Linked DNA regions of Puniceicoccus vermicola. Each later gene encodes a partner of the first gene's protein in a complex. Links are inferred from orthologs where the notes say so. Each region holds a gene or a part of one and is shown on either strand. Other genes may lie near its edges.

What was found. Proteins that work in one complex are often made in the same cells at the same time.
Region 2: the proteins of H5P30_RS09150 (region 1) and gcvH are in contact, whole or in part, in a crystal structure (PDB 3A7A), measured with the Escherichia coli proteins. The link is inferred for Puniceicoccus vermicola from one-to-one orthologs.

The regions. Positions count from the first base shown.
Region 1 is NZ_JACHVA010000080.1:62,433-68,519, forward strand. The notes cover bases 3,075-5,997. They hold H5P30_RS09150 (lipoate--protein ligase family protein), read right to left. Parts: upstream 5,083-5,997; coding sequence 4,066-5,082; downstream 3,075-4,065. Other genes in these bases: H5P30_RS09140 (ATP-binding cassette domain-containing protein), read right to left, coding at 3,075-3,228; H5P30_RS09145 (ABC transporter ATP-binding protein), read right to left, coding at 3,225-4,052; H5P30_RS09155 (tetratricopeptide repeat protein), read right to left, coding at 5,057-5,467; H5P30_RS09160 (Fur family transcriptional regulator), read right to left, coding at 5,477-5,995. Also shown: H5P30_RS09125 (amidohydrolase family protein), read right to left, coding at 1-603; H5P30_RS09130 (class II aldolase/adducin family protein), read left to right, coding at 602-1,327; H5P30_RS09135 (substrate-binding domain-containing protein), read left to right, coding at 1,350-2,426; more of H5P30_RS09140, read right to left, coding at 2,440-3,074. UniProt on the Escherichia coli protein: Catalyzes both the ATP-dependent activation of exogenously supplied lipoate to lipoyl-AMP and the transfer of the activated lipoyl onto the lipoyl domains of lipoate-dependent enzymes.
Region 2 is NZ_JACHVA010000023.1:28,389-33,848, reverse strand. The notes cover bases 2,613-5,460. They hold gcvH (glycine cleavage system protein GcvH), read right to left. Parts: upstream 4,306-5,460; coding sequence 3,919-4,305; downstream 2,613-3,918. Other genes in these bases: H5P30_RS02055 (ATP-dependent DNA helicase), read left to right, coding at 5,433-5,460; gcvT (glycine cleavage system aminomethyltransferase GcvT), read right to left, coding at 4,324-5,418; H5P30_RS02070 (DUF3857 domain-containing protein), read right to left, coding at 2,613-3,950. Outside these bases: H5P30_RS02080 (3-oxoacyl-ACP synthase III), read right to left, coding at 1-773; H5P30_RS02075 (enoyl-ACP reductase FabI), read right to left, coding at 763-1,569; more of H5P30_RS02070, read right to left, coding at 1,725-2,612. UniProt on the Escherichia coli protein: The glycine cleavage system catalyzes the degradation of glycine. The H protein shuttles the methylamine group of glycine from the P protein to the T protein.

The sequences.
Region 1 (6,087 bases):
CGGAGTGGGAGTCCTGCCCGGATGAGGTCTACCAACTGGTTCCGTTACGTGAAAGTTAAAGAGGAGCCCCGCCTCAGAGGATAGCTTGGCGAGCTCACTCCAAAACGGCTCGGAGAGCCGGGAATTCTGGATCGAGGGGAGAAGTTCTCCAAAACCGGAGAATTGATTCTTCACGGCCCACTCGACCAACTCCGAGGGAGACGGGCCTTCGGGGTGAACGGAGGCCATTGCCCGGAAGCGGTTGGGGAAGTCGCGGAGCCACTGGGCCATTTCTTCGTTGTGGATCTGGCACGATTCAGGGTTCTCCCAATACCATCCGAGGAGTACGGCCTGGTTGATGCCATCGCGCTCCATCGTTTCGAGAAAGGCGTCTTGGTCGACCCATCCCTGCAGAGAGGGGCGTCCTTTCTCGGGGACCACCAGCTTCTGCCAGTGAGGTTCGCATTGTTTGGCCGCCCAACCAGCGGGGTCGGCGACGGCTGTTTTGGGGAATGCGTGGGTGTGGGCGTCGATTATGAGTGGAGCTGGAGTCAGTGCGGACAATCTATGGGCAAATTTACAGGGTTGCGCTGCCTGTGTCCATGGGTTTTCACTTTTCGCCATGCTTGAAAATTTACGGTTCGAGGTCCACGAAGCGACCACTCAGTTGGTCGAAAACGGTTTGGTGGACTACTTCCGTGGAAACATCAGTGCTTTTGATCCCCGCCGAGGACTCGTAGTGATCAAGCCCCGGGGGATCGATTATGGAAAACTCACTCCGGAGAGTTATCTGGTGGTTTCAGCTCGCACCGGGCAGGTTGTCGAAGGGCTTGGAATGCCTGCTACGGGCATCGATGCGCATCTCACGCTATACCGGGACCTGCCGGACATTCGCTCGATTGTCGGCACGCACTCCAAGTATGCGACTATGTGGGCACAGGCGGGCCGCCGGATTCCTTGCCTGGGTGTCGCTCATGCCGATTTCTTTCAGGGTGAGATTCCGATTACGGCTCCCAACAGCGATGGAATTGACGAAAGCAGTTATTACGAGCGGGTCGGTGAGCAGATCGTAAATCACTATGAGCGGACCAAAGAGGATCCGAGCTTGGTGCCGGCGATTTTGGTTGATCGCCTTGGCCCAGTGACTTGGGGAGCATCTCCAATGGATGCGGCCCGCAATGCCGTTTATGTGGAATTGCTCGCCGAATTGGCCTACGGGACACTCGTTCTTAACCCCACTCGCGAGCCCTTGCGCGATGGCGATATTCAGCGCCACTTCACCATCATGAGAAAACGTGGCGTCATTCCCTCGAATCGGATTCGGGGCCGCCAGATCGAGAAACGGTAGCCCCCCCTAAATCAGTGAGCACGTGGCCAAGCCGGAATCATTAGATCCGAACTCATCGGACTCCCGGGAAATCCGGAACATTGATTCCACCGCGGCTCTCGCGAAGCACTTAGGGCTTTCCCGGTGGACCGTCTCCCGGGTCCTGAATGGGCACGGTGGGGTGAGCGAAAAGACCGTCGAGCGGGTTCGCGAGGCGATGCAGAAGAGCGGTTTCGAGCCGAACCTTTACGCCCGGTCTTTGCGGGGTGGAAGAACTCGTACTCTAGGAGTCTGTATTCAGGAGATGGATTCGCCGTCGTTGAGCCAAAAGGTGGGGAACCTTCAAGCCCTCTTCCGAGATCGCGACTATCACTGCCTTCTCGAGTTGACCAATCGAAACCACTCCTTGGAGGAGCAGGTGCTTCGGCATTTTTTGAATTTGAAGGTGGACGGGATCGTCGGGATCGGTACCTGTCTCTCTCCGGCGTCTTCTCTCATCGAAGAGCTAAAAGCATCGGGGATTCCAGTGATGCTCGTCGACCCGGAGACGGTTCTTCCCTTCCCAACGGTGGAGGTCGACCGATCGGGGGCAACCGAATCGATGATGAATCTTTTGTGGACCTCGGGTCACCGCTCTTTCGGATTTGCTGGATTTGATCCGGACTACGCTTACAGTGCCCGCCGATTGGATGGGGCGGATCGTTTTCTCGAACGCCGGAAGGGGACTCGGTTGTGGTCTCTTTTTGAGCCGGGAACCGTCCGCCATGATTTTTCCTACGGGTCTCGTCTTGCGGAGAAAATCTTGGCAGAGGGATCCATGCCTTCGGCCATTCTTGCCGTAAATGATCGGGTGGCGATTGGGGTCATCGCAGAGTTACGACGGAAGGGGTATGCCATGCCGGGCGACCTGGCGGTCGTGGGGCACGATAATTTGGAAGTTTCCTCCTTTTTTGAGCCCGCTCTGACGACCGTGGATCAAAAAATTGGAGAACTGATGAGTACGGTGGCGAGTGGCTTGATCGAATGGGTCGAGGATGGCGAGAAGCCACCACGGCGGGTGATCTTACCGACGGAGCTGAAAATCCGGGGCTCTCATCAAAACGTCGCGGCGAGCACCTGAGGTCAGTGGAAGATCAGACTTCCTGGGGAGGGTCGATGCGGAGGACCGAATCCAGAAGTTGACGGGTTTTTGGGGCGGACGGATTGTGGAAGACTGATTCGACTGTTCCGTCTTCGACGAGAGACCCTTGGTCGAGAACCATGACCCGCTCGCAGAGATGTTCGATCAGCGGGATGTCGTGGGTGATGAATAACAGGGCAATGTGTTCTTCCTCACTAAGCTTGCGGAGAAGATGAACGATCGAACGCTGGGTGGTGACATCCAGGGCACTGACCGCTTCGTCGCAGACCAAGAGTTGGGGGTTGGGAGCGAGAGCCCGGGCGATACAGATCCGCTGGCGTTGGCCTCCGCTGAATTGGTGCGGGAAGCGGTTTAGGGCTCCGGCGTCGAGATGAACCTTTTCAAGCAGAGCGATCGACTCCTTCTCCAACTGCGCCTTTTCGGTTATCCGGCCGGAAACCTGAAGCGCTTCGACTAAGGCCTGCCGGATGGTCCGACGCGGGTTTAGGGAGTGATAGGGATCCTGGAAAACCATCTGCACCATTCGCGCTCGCGTGAGTCGGGCCTCGCGGGTGGAGTCCTGGGCCATTTTGCCCAGAATCTGAAGAGTGCCTTCCGAATGCGGGACCAATCCGAGAACCGTTCGGGCGATCGTCGACTTGCCGCTACCGCTCTCGCCGACGAGTCCCGCTCGCTCTCCGGGCTGGAGGGAAAACGAGACTTTGGTAGCGGCCCGGTGCCCTCCCGGATAGGTGACGGAGACTTGATTCAATTGGAGGACGGGTGGTGCCTGTGTGCTCACGCGAGTTCCTCCGTTGTGCCTCGGGCTGAGGCGATTAGAGATTTTGTGTAGGAATGTTGTGGAGACGAAAGAACATTGCGAGTCACCCCGGATTCAACCACTTCGCCATGATAGAGGACGGCGACCCGGTCGGCGAAATGGGAGACGATTCCGAAGTCGTGGGTAATGAGAAGGACGCCGGAGCGGGAGTCCGTGGCTAGATCCCGTATGAGCTGAAGAACTTCTTTGCGGATGGTCGGATCGAGCGCGGTGGTCGGCTCATCCGCGATGAGGACGGAAGGCCGATTGGCCATGGCGATCGCCAAGACGACTCGTTGTTGCATCCCTCCACTGAGGTGATGCGGGTAGGCTTTTAGCAAACGCTTGTCGGGCGTGAGACGAACGGATTGTAAGAGTGAGGCGACTCGCTCTTTGCGCTGTCGCGAGGAAAGCTTTCCGTGAAGGGACTCGCCGATTTGGGTCTCAATTTTGATAGAAGGGTGGAGGGCGCTCGAGGGCTCCTGAAAGACAAATCCGATGTGACGACCGCAAAGTTTTTGGAGCGCCGCATAGTCCTTGGCGGGAATCGTCTTTCCACCGACGGTGACTTTCCCGGCAACGCGGGTATTCTCCGGAGGGAGAAGTCCGCCAACGGCGAAACCGGCCGTCGATTTTCCGCTCCCACTTTCTCCGACGAGTGCGAAAACCTCCCCCGGAAGAACCTCGGCCGAAAAAGAGGAAAGGGCGGTGGTTTCTTTTGGCTGCCCCGCGTTGCGACCTCCCAAGTATGACACCGATAAGTCCTCAATACGGAGGGCTGGACGGGTGTCGGGAGAAGCGGTCATGGTGGAGACGGTATCAGAAAAAAAGTTCGAGCCAAACTTTGGAAAGGAATGCGCCTGAAGGGAAATCTTTCCAGCGACTATTTTGGATTCTGCTTTGGATCGCTTCGGGGGAGTGAAGACAATCGCGGAACGAGTCCGCTATGGTTTGGAGCTCTTCAGGGGATTCGTTTGCGCGGGATTCCAAATGGATTTCCTGAATCTGGCCGTCTTGGACTGAGATGCGGCTACTCATCGATTCCGAGTCACGGGATACGGTGCGCTCGAGCTCGTATCGCGGGGATCGGCCAAAAATCCAGGCGGGATCGCGAAAGTGGGGGAGGTAGTCTTCGGCTTTCCGGAGGATTGTGGATGGCATCTCTTCAATGCGACGCAGATTGGAGTGGTGGCCGAGGAGCACGTTGAGGAGGTCTTCGGCGAAGGTGCGGGTGTTGGGAATGTCGGGGAGGAGCGAGCAGAGGTTCACCGTTAGGCTTCGGTTTGAATCGACGGCTCGGTCAGTATAAGCGTTGGAGTCAGGTGTGAGGAATCGTGCCAACTGCGGGAGATCGGTATTGAAGAGGAGCGTGCCGTGATGGAGGACTCGGCCCCCGGTGAAATATTCGGCGTTGCCGGAAAACTTACGTCCGTCGTGGAACAGATCGCTTCGGTTGCGAATCTCAACCGCAATCCCCCGGGCCTCGAAATAGGGGAAGAGAAGGCTCAGGTGTTCTTGAAAGGCGATCTTGGGTTCGCCGGGGGAGACCATCGTGAAATTCAGATTCCCGGGATCGTGGTAAACCGTTCCGCCGCCAGAGAGTCTACGGTTGAGGGAAATCCCGGTGTGGAATGCTTCGGCGGCTGAGACTTCGGCCCAGAGATTTTGGTTTTTCCCGACGAAGAGCGCGGGTCGGTTGATCCAGAGGATGAGAAAACTCTCTTGGCTATCGCGGAGGCAGGCCTCCTCGATGGCTGAGTATCGGGCCGGGTCGTCATCGCATGAGATCCACGCGAGGCGTTCTGTCGGTTCAGGCGGCGCTGTCGGGGAAGTCATTCGCCACTTCTCTGATCAGTTCCTGAAAGGGGATGAATTCACGGAGGCTCTCCAGATCATCATCATGCATCAACCAAGCCACATCGTTGTAACCGCGGGCGATGGCATCCCGGAGAGACTCGACGGCCTCTGTTTTCCGGTTTTTCAGGGCCAAGCTGCAGGCTAAATTGTAATGAGCGACCGGGTTTTCAGGATCGTGGCGAACGATACGACGATCGACGCGGAGACCATCGGCTATTTTGCCACTCTTCGTGTAATAGTGAGCAAGGACCTCAAGGACGCGGACGTCTTTCGGGTTACGACGAGAGAGATTCTCGAAGAACTCGATTTCAAAAGTAAGGTCTTCTTTTTTGGAGCTTTTCGCTGAGTGCGCCGGCTGAGTCATTGCGTCCAACTACGCCTTGTTTGCCCCGCTGGTCAGGGCGTTCTTTCGGGCGTCTTCGACAGCTTGGCTCAAGGCACTGTCTTTGCGATGCTTTGCTTGAACTTGGAGCCGCTGGGAAACGACCTCGAGGCCCAGCTTGGCGGCAACGGCTTTGCCATACCATTCCATAAACGGGGCATCGATCTCATAGATGCGATCGTCGTCCATGCAGATGACCTGAGCCTTGAAGTTGTCGGCCGAGTGATGGGCCATGTAGTATTTGTAATCCTTCCCGATATCGACCTCGCGGATGAGGCCGCTCTCGACGAGAATGGGAAGTGTGCGGTAGATCGTCGCCCGGGATACGGTGCTGTCGATCTCCCTAGCGCGATCCAGAAGTTCTTCAGCAGTAAAGTGTTGCTGATACTCGTAGGCAGCCTCAAAGATAGCGTGCCGTTGATTCGTGATCCGAAGTCCACGGCTGGAGAGGAAGTCTCGGAAAGTTGTCCAAGGGTCCTCTTTATCGGTCTGTGCTGTAGGGGTGGTCATATCTTATTGAGACTAAATTGACACTGATTGAACCTTGTGTAAAGAGGATAGAGCGAAAATTGAACTCTGTATAAGGTCAACTTCTGCTTGTT
Region 2 (5,460 bases), on another replicon or contig:
TCGTTCTCGCAAAAGTTCTTCCAGGTGTCGGCGGCTAGGCCGATACCCGCTTCGAGAAGCGCTTCCGAGTCGGTCTGCATGACGAGACCCCCACCCGCCGAGCTGTCCCCTTCGCAAAGGTTCGAGAAATTGCCGTCGGTGCCGGAAACGCCGAAATCGAGGTCTCCAAAACCATCGTCGGGCATGAGGTCGCGATGGCAGAGAACCATCCCTACGGCCCCACAACCGATCGTCAGGTTGGCGAAGAAGGGCTTGATGGTTTTGCGGGTCAGATCGCCGGCTAAAAGGGTTTTGATCGTTTCTTCGAGGAGCGGCCGTCCGTTCTCGCCCGAAACGATGAGCGCAGTGCGGATCAGCCCGCTCTCAATCATTCCACCCGCGGTGACCATTGCGTTCAGAAAACCGAGGCAGGCGTTCGAGAGGTCGAAAATCTGGGTATGCCGGGGCAGCTGCAGACTCTTGTGGACGTAGGCGGCAGTGGCGGGCTCGAGGCGATCGCGGGAGACAGCGGCATGTACCAGGAGATCGACGGGAGGGAGGTCTGGCACCTTGGCGAGGACGGCTTTACCGACAGCGCTGCTGGCGTCAGAGGGACGGGTTTTGGCAGGCCAAACCCGACGTTCCCGAATTCCGGTCATGAGCTCGAGTCGTCCGCCAGGGAGGCGTAGTCGTTCGTAGACCGGCGCCAAGCGGTTTTCCACCTCATCGGAGGTGATGATTTCCTCCGGGAGGACGTGGGCGATGGCCGCAATCCGGGTATTCTTAAACTGCATCACCGCGCATGGTTCGCTCGACCAATTCCTTGTCGAAGTAGTTGGTGTCCATCCCGGCGTTGACGACAATCCCCTGACCGTTGATTCCCGAGGAACGGGGACTGAGGAGGAAAATGGCAGTATCGGCCACTTCACGGGTTGCGAGCGCGCGCTTACGCAGGGTCATTTTCTCGGCGTAAAGATAGTTGTCGAGATAGCCGGGAATGCCTGCCGAAGCGCTGGTCTTCAGGGGTCCCGAGTTTACGGTATTGAACCGCACCTCCGAAAAGGCGCTGAATGACTTGGCGAGGTTGCGGCTCACCGCTTCGAGGGCGGCTTTCACCGGCCCCATGTACCCGTAATTTTCCGCCGTCAGCTCCGTTGTCGAGATGCCGATGGAGACCACCGAAGCATCGGGTTTAAGGGATTCACTGAATGCATTGGCGATTTCCGAAAGAGAAAAAGCCGAGATCTGGGTCGCCTGTAAAAATTGCTTTCGACCGGTTTCGTGAAAGGGGCGGAATCCTTCGCTGTAGTCCGCAAAGGCGATGGAGTGAACGATCCCGTCGAGGAGAGTATCCGATCCAATTTCTTCCGCTAGACGCTCCACTGCGCCTTCTTCTTCCACATCGCAAATGTGGCACGGACGGTCCCCCAACAGCTTGGCGAGACTCTCCTTCCGCTTCTCGGAGCGGACGCTATAGATCACCTTTGCCCCAGCGGCTTCAAGCTCGCGGGCAATTGCCCAAGCCACACTCTTCCGGTTGGCCACGCCAAAGACCAGATAAGTGCGATCTTCCATCTGTAGAAAACTCATAAGGGAAAACGGTGAATGACTCCGCGACCCCGGGCAAACGGAAAGTCGCAGCTTTGCTGCAAACCGCCCCAGGTGGTTTCCAGTGGCGTTGGAATTCCAGATTCTCCGGAGAAAACGGTTTTCCCACCGAAAAGAAGATCCCGGGAGAGTGCCGCCTACGACTTGCGACGCCAGAGAAAGGCTGCCCAGGCCACACCGGCGAAAAAGGAAACCACCGAGAAACCCAAGGCTTCGGCGCGGGAGACACCCTTTTCCAGACTGGCTCCTGAATCCGGGCCGACTGCCTGACCCGTTCCCTCCGAAGAATCATCACTCGCCTCAGATTCGGAGGCGGGTTGCGAAAAGGCGATGCCCAGCGATTTCAGGAAGCCGGGAGGCTTCTCTGGCCAGGAGTCACCCAGATTGACCTCAATATAGTAATCCAGGTAGTCCTTCATCTCATCGACTTTCTTCTGGTAGGCATCGATATCCTCCAGGAGAACGAAATCGGAGAGGATTTCGAAATCATGATGGATCCGCAGGACCCTCTCGTTCTGGCTCACGGAGAAATCGTAACGGAACCACTGGTTCTCCATCGAAAAATCCTCTGCCCCGAAATCGGAATCATCCGGAAGATGAATCTCAATCGTCTGAATCTGATGAAGAGGCCTCGGCAAGGCAAAGGGTCCTGAACGAATCTTCTCCGATGGTTCCGGAATCTGGTCGGCAATGATCTGGGCCGAAAAATTGCAGACGGTCGTTTCGCTGTCTTCTTCGGATGGGAAAAGAGTTGGCAACCCATATTCTTCAACGATTCGCACCTGATTCATTTCCCGCTCATCCTCCACCGCCAGAGGCTGGGCTTCCGGGATGACGTCATAGAGACTGGCGTAGTAGTTGGTATAGGCCCGAGCGAACGAATCGAGCCCGTCCGTGGCGAGATCCCAGCGCAGGTTATCCGCGTTGCGCCCTTCGTAGATCGAATCGACAACGAGCTTCACCGGTTTCGCAAAATCCTCGAAATAGAACGATTCGGTCGTCGAGGCCAGAGCCCCGTCTCTCCCTTGCGGGCCCACTTTGGCTGCGAGATCGGTCGTATCGGGGGAAATAACCAGACCATACCCAAAATCCGAAAAATACCGCATCGGCAGCACCCCGCCCTCGTGGCTGTCCGTCGGGTCCATCCAAATCGTCTCACCCTCGATAATTGCTTGGACAAGCACATGGTCAAAAGCGGCTTGGGTGGGCAGACGGCGACGCAGGAGTTGACGATCATCGGTGCTCACGAGGACGAGATCCGCATCGATGCCCAGCTTCCGCAGGAGAAGAACGAGGAGAAGGCTTTTATCCTTACAATCACCGTACCGCCGCGCTGCAATCGTCTCCGGTGGATAGGGTTGATAGGAATGCGGTCCCACGGGGATCGAAACGTACCGGATGACATCCTGAATGAACTGAAGTGCCTTCGTTGCCTTCATCAACGGAGTCCCTCCGGCTTTCTCAATTTTGCCCGCCTCCTTGACCAGTAGTGGCGGCAACTCCTGATCGAGCGGATAGAGGTCGACGGCCCATTGCGCAACCGCGCCCCATCCCGGCCAATCCGAAAATTGCACCCAAGGGAGAACCTCGTAGCCCTGGGGCAGACGGGAATCCAAAATTACCGCCTCAGAGTCCTCGATACTCCATTGATAGACCTCATATCCGTCGTTCTCGTAAATCTCAGGCGGAATTCGGGTCGGATACGTGCGATACTGCAGTTCCCCACGATCCTTCGGCCAATCGAGGCGGATGTCGATTGACCCGACCGGGACGGAAAACCCGAGCGAAGCCGAATCGGAGAAATGGTCCTTCACGATCGGATTGGATCCGGTTCGCGTAAACCCATAATCGAGAATATCCCCAACCTGGACTCCTTCGAGAATGACCCGGACATCTTTCGAATTATCGTAATACCAGGTGCGCACATCCGTTCGGGCGTCAACCACCTCAAGGTCGATCTCTGGGAGAAGGTCAATCCACCGTCCCTCCCGATAGACCCGGATCCAGTGTAGACGAATTTCCTCAAACTCCGGATCCACATTCCAGCTGAGGGTCGCGTTGTCCTCGAGTCCGGCCTTCGATTGAAATTCGTAGACCACCCGGGAAAAGATCGAATCCTCATCCGGCCGGAAGTGATCGGCCGTGCGGTGATAAAAAATCCCTCCTTCGGCGTAGGGAGGACTATCGCCCGGAGTAAAATCCTCCTTCGACTCCGCCCAACCCGGGGGCGATGCGACCCACACCCCATCGGCAATCTCTTCGGCTGCCTCACCCAGCAGCGGGAGCCAGACCGAAAGAATCAGAAAAAGCGCGGCGAACCGCCCGAAAGCCTTACTCGTTTTCGCAAAGTTCGGCGTAGGCATCGGCATCCAACAGGGCTTCCAACTCCGCGGTGTCCTCCACCTTTACCTTGATCAGCCAACCTTCACCGTAAGGGTCGGAATTGACGGTTTCAGGAGCGTCTTCGAGATCGGAGTTTACCCCTTCAACCGTCCCCTTCATGGGCAAGTAGATATCGGAGGCGGCCTTCACGGATTCAACGACCCCGAAAGTATCTCCCGCCTCGTATTCGGCCCCTTCGTCCGGGAGCTCGACGAATGTGATGTCCCCAAGCGCTTCCTGCGCGTGGTCGGTGATGCCGACGATCGCAAAACCGTCCTCAATCCGGACCCACTCGTGCTCTTTCGTATACTTCAGTTCCTTGGGAATCTCGCTCATAATCTTATTAATTTGGAATTACCGGTGCAGGGGTGCCTTGGCAAAACGAATCGGCAACTGTTTTCCGCGCGACTCGACAGCCGCCTCCTCGCCAGCGAAAGAAGCATCGATCAAAGCCGACCCAATCGGCTGGTTCAGGACGGGACTTTTCGATCCGGAAAGGACCACTCCGATCTCCTGTCCGTCCGCCACAATCGGCATCCCCTCCCGGGCGATTCGCTTGTCATCAACGAGGAAGAAGCGGACCTTTTTCTCAGGCCCCATCTCTTTTTCAAAACGGAGGGGATCACGTCCAACAAAGGACTCCTTGTCCGTCTTCACGGCCCAGCCAAATCCGGCCTGAACCGGGGAAATCGATTCGCTCATCTCGTGACCATAGAGCGGCAGACCCGCTTCGAGACGCAAGCTGTCGCGAGCCCCGAGACCAATCCAAGGCAGATCTTTTCCCGCCGAGAGGGCTTCAGCCAGCTCCACGGCCTGAGTCGCGGGAACAAAAATTTCGAAACCATCCTCGCCAGTGTAGCCTGTGCGACTCACCAGCAGCGACAACCCCTGCCACTCCATTCCGACAAGGTGAAACCGCTTCAAAACGCCTAGACCAATAAAGCCTAGACCCGAGAGATACTCTTCGGCTTTCGGCCCCTGGACGGCGAGAAGGGCCCAATCGTCCGAATCGTCACGCAGCTCCACATCGAAAAGCCCGACGCGTCCCTTCATCCACTGAAAGTCCTTCTCCCGATTCGAAGCGTTGACGACAACGAGAAAGGAACCATCGGCTTTCCGGTAGGCAATCAGGTCATCGACCACCCCGCCCTTCTCATCGCACATGGGACTGTAAATGGCCTTTCCGGGAGGGCATCCGGCAATGCGATTGGTCACCAGATGGTCAAGAAACTCTGCGGCTTGCGGGCCATGGACAACGAATTCACCCATGTGAGAGACATCGAATAATCCCACGTTCTCCCGCACCGCCCGGTGCTCCTCGAGAATTCCGCTATAGGACACCGGCATCTCCCAGCCAGCGAAATCGACCATCCTCGCCCCTGCGGCCTTGTGCAGTTCGCAGAGGGGTGTACGTGAAAGAGTTGATCCGGAAGAGTCCTCGCTGGGCATAGTCGGAACTATTCATGGAGCCCCCAAAAAATGGCAAGGGGA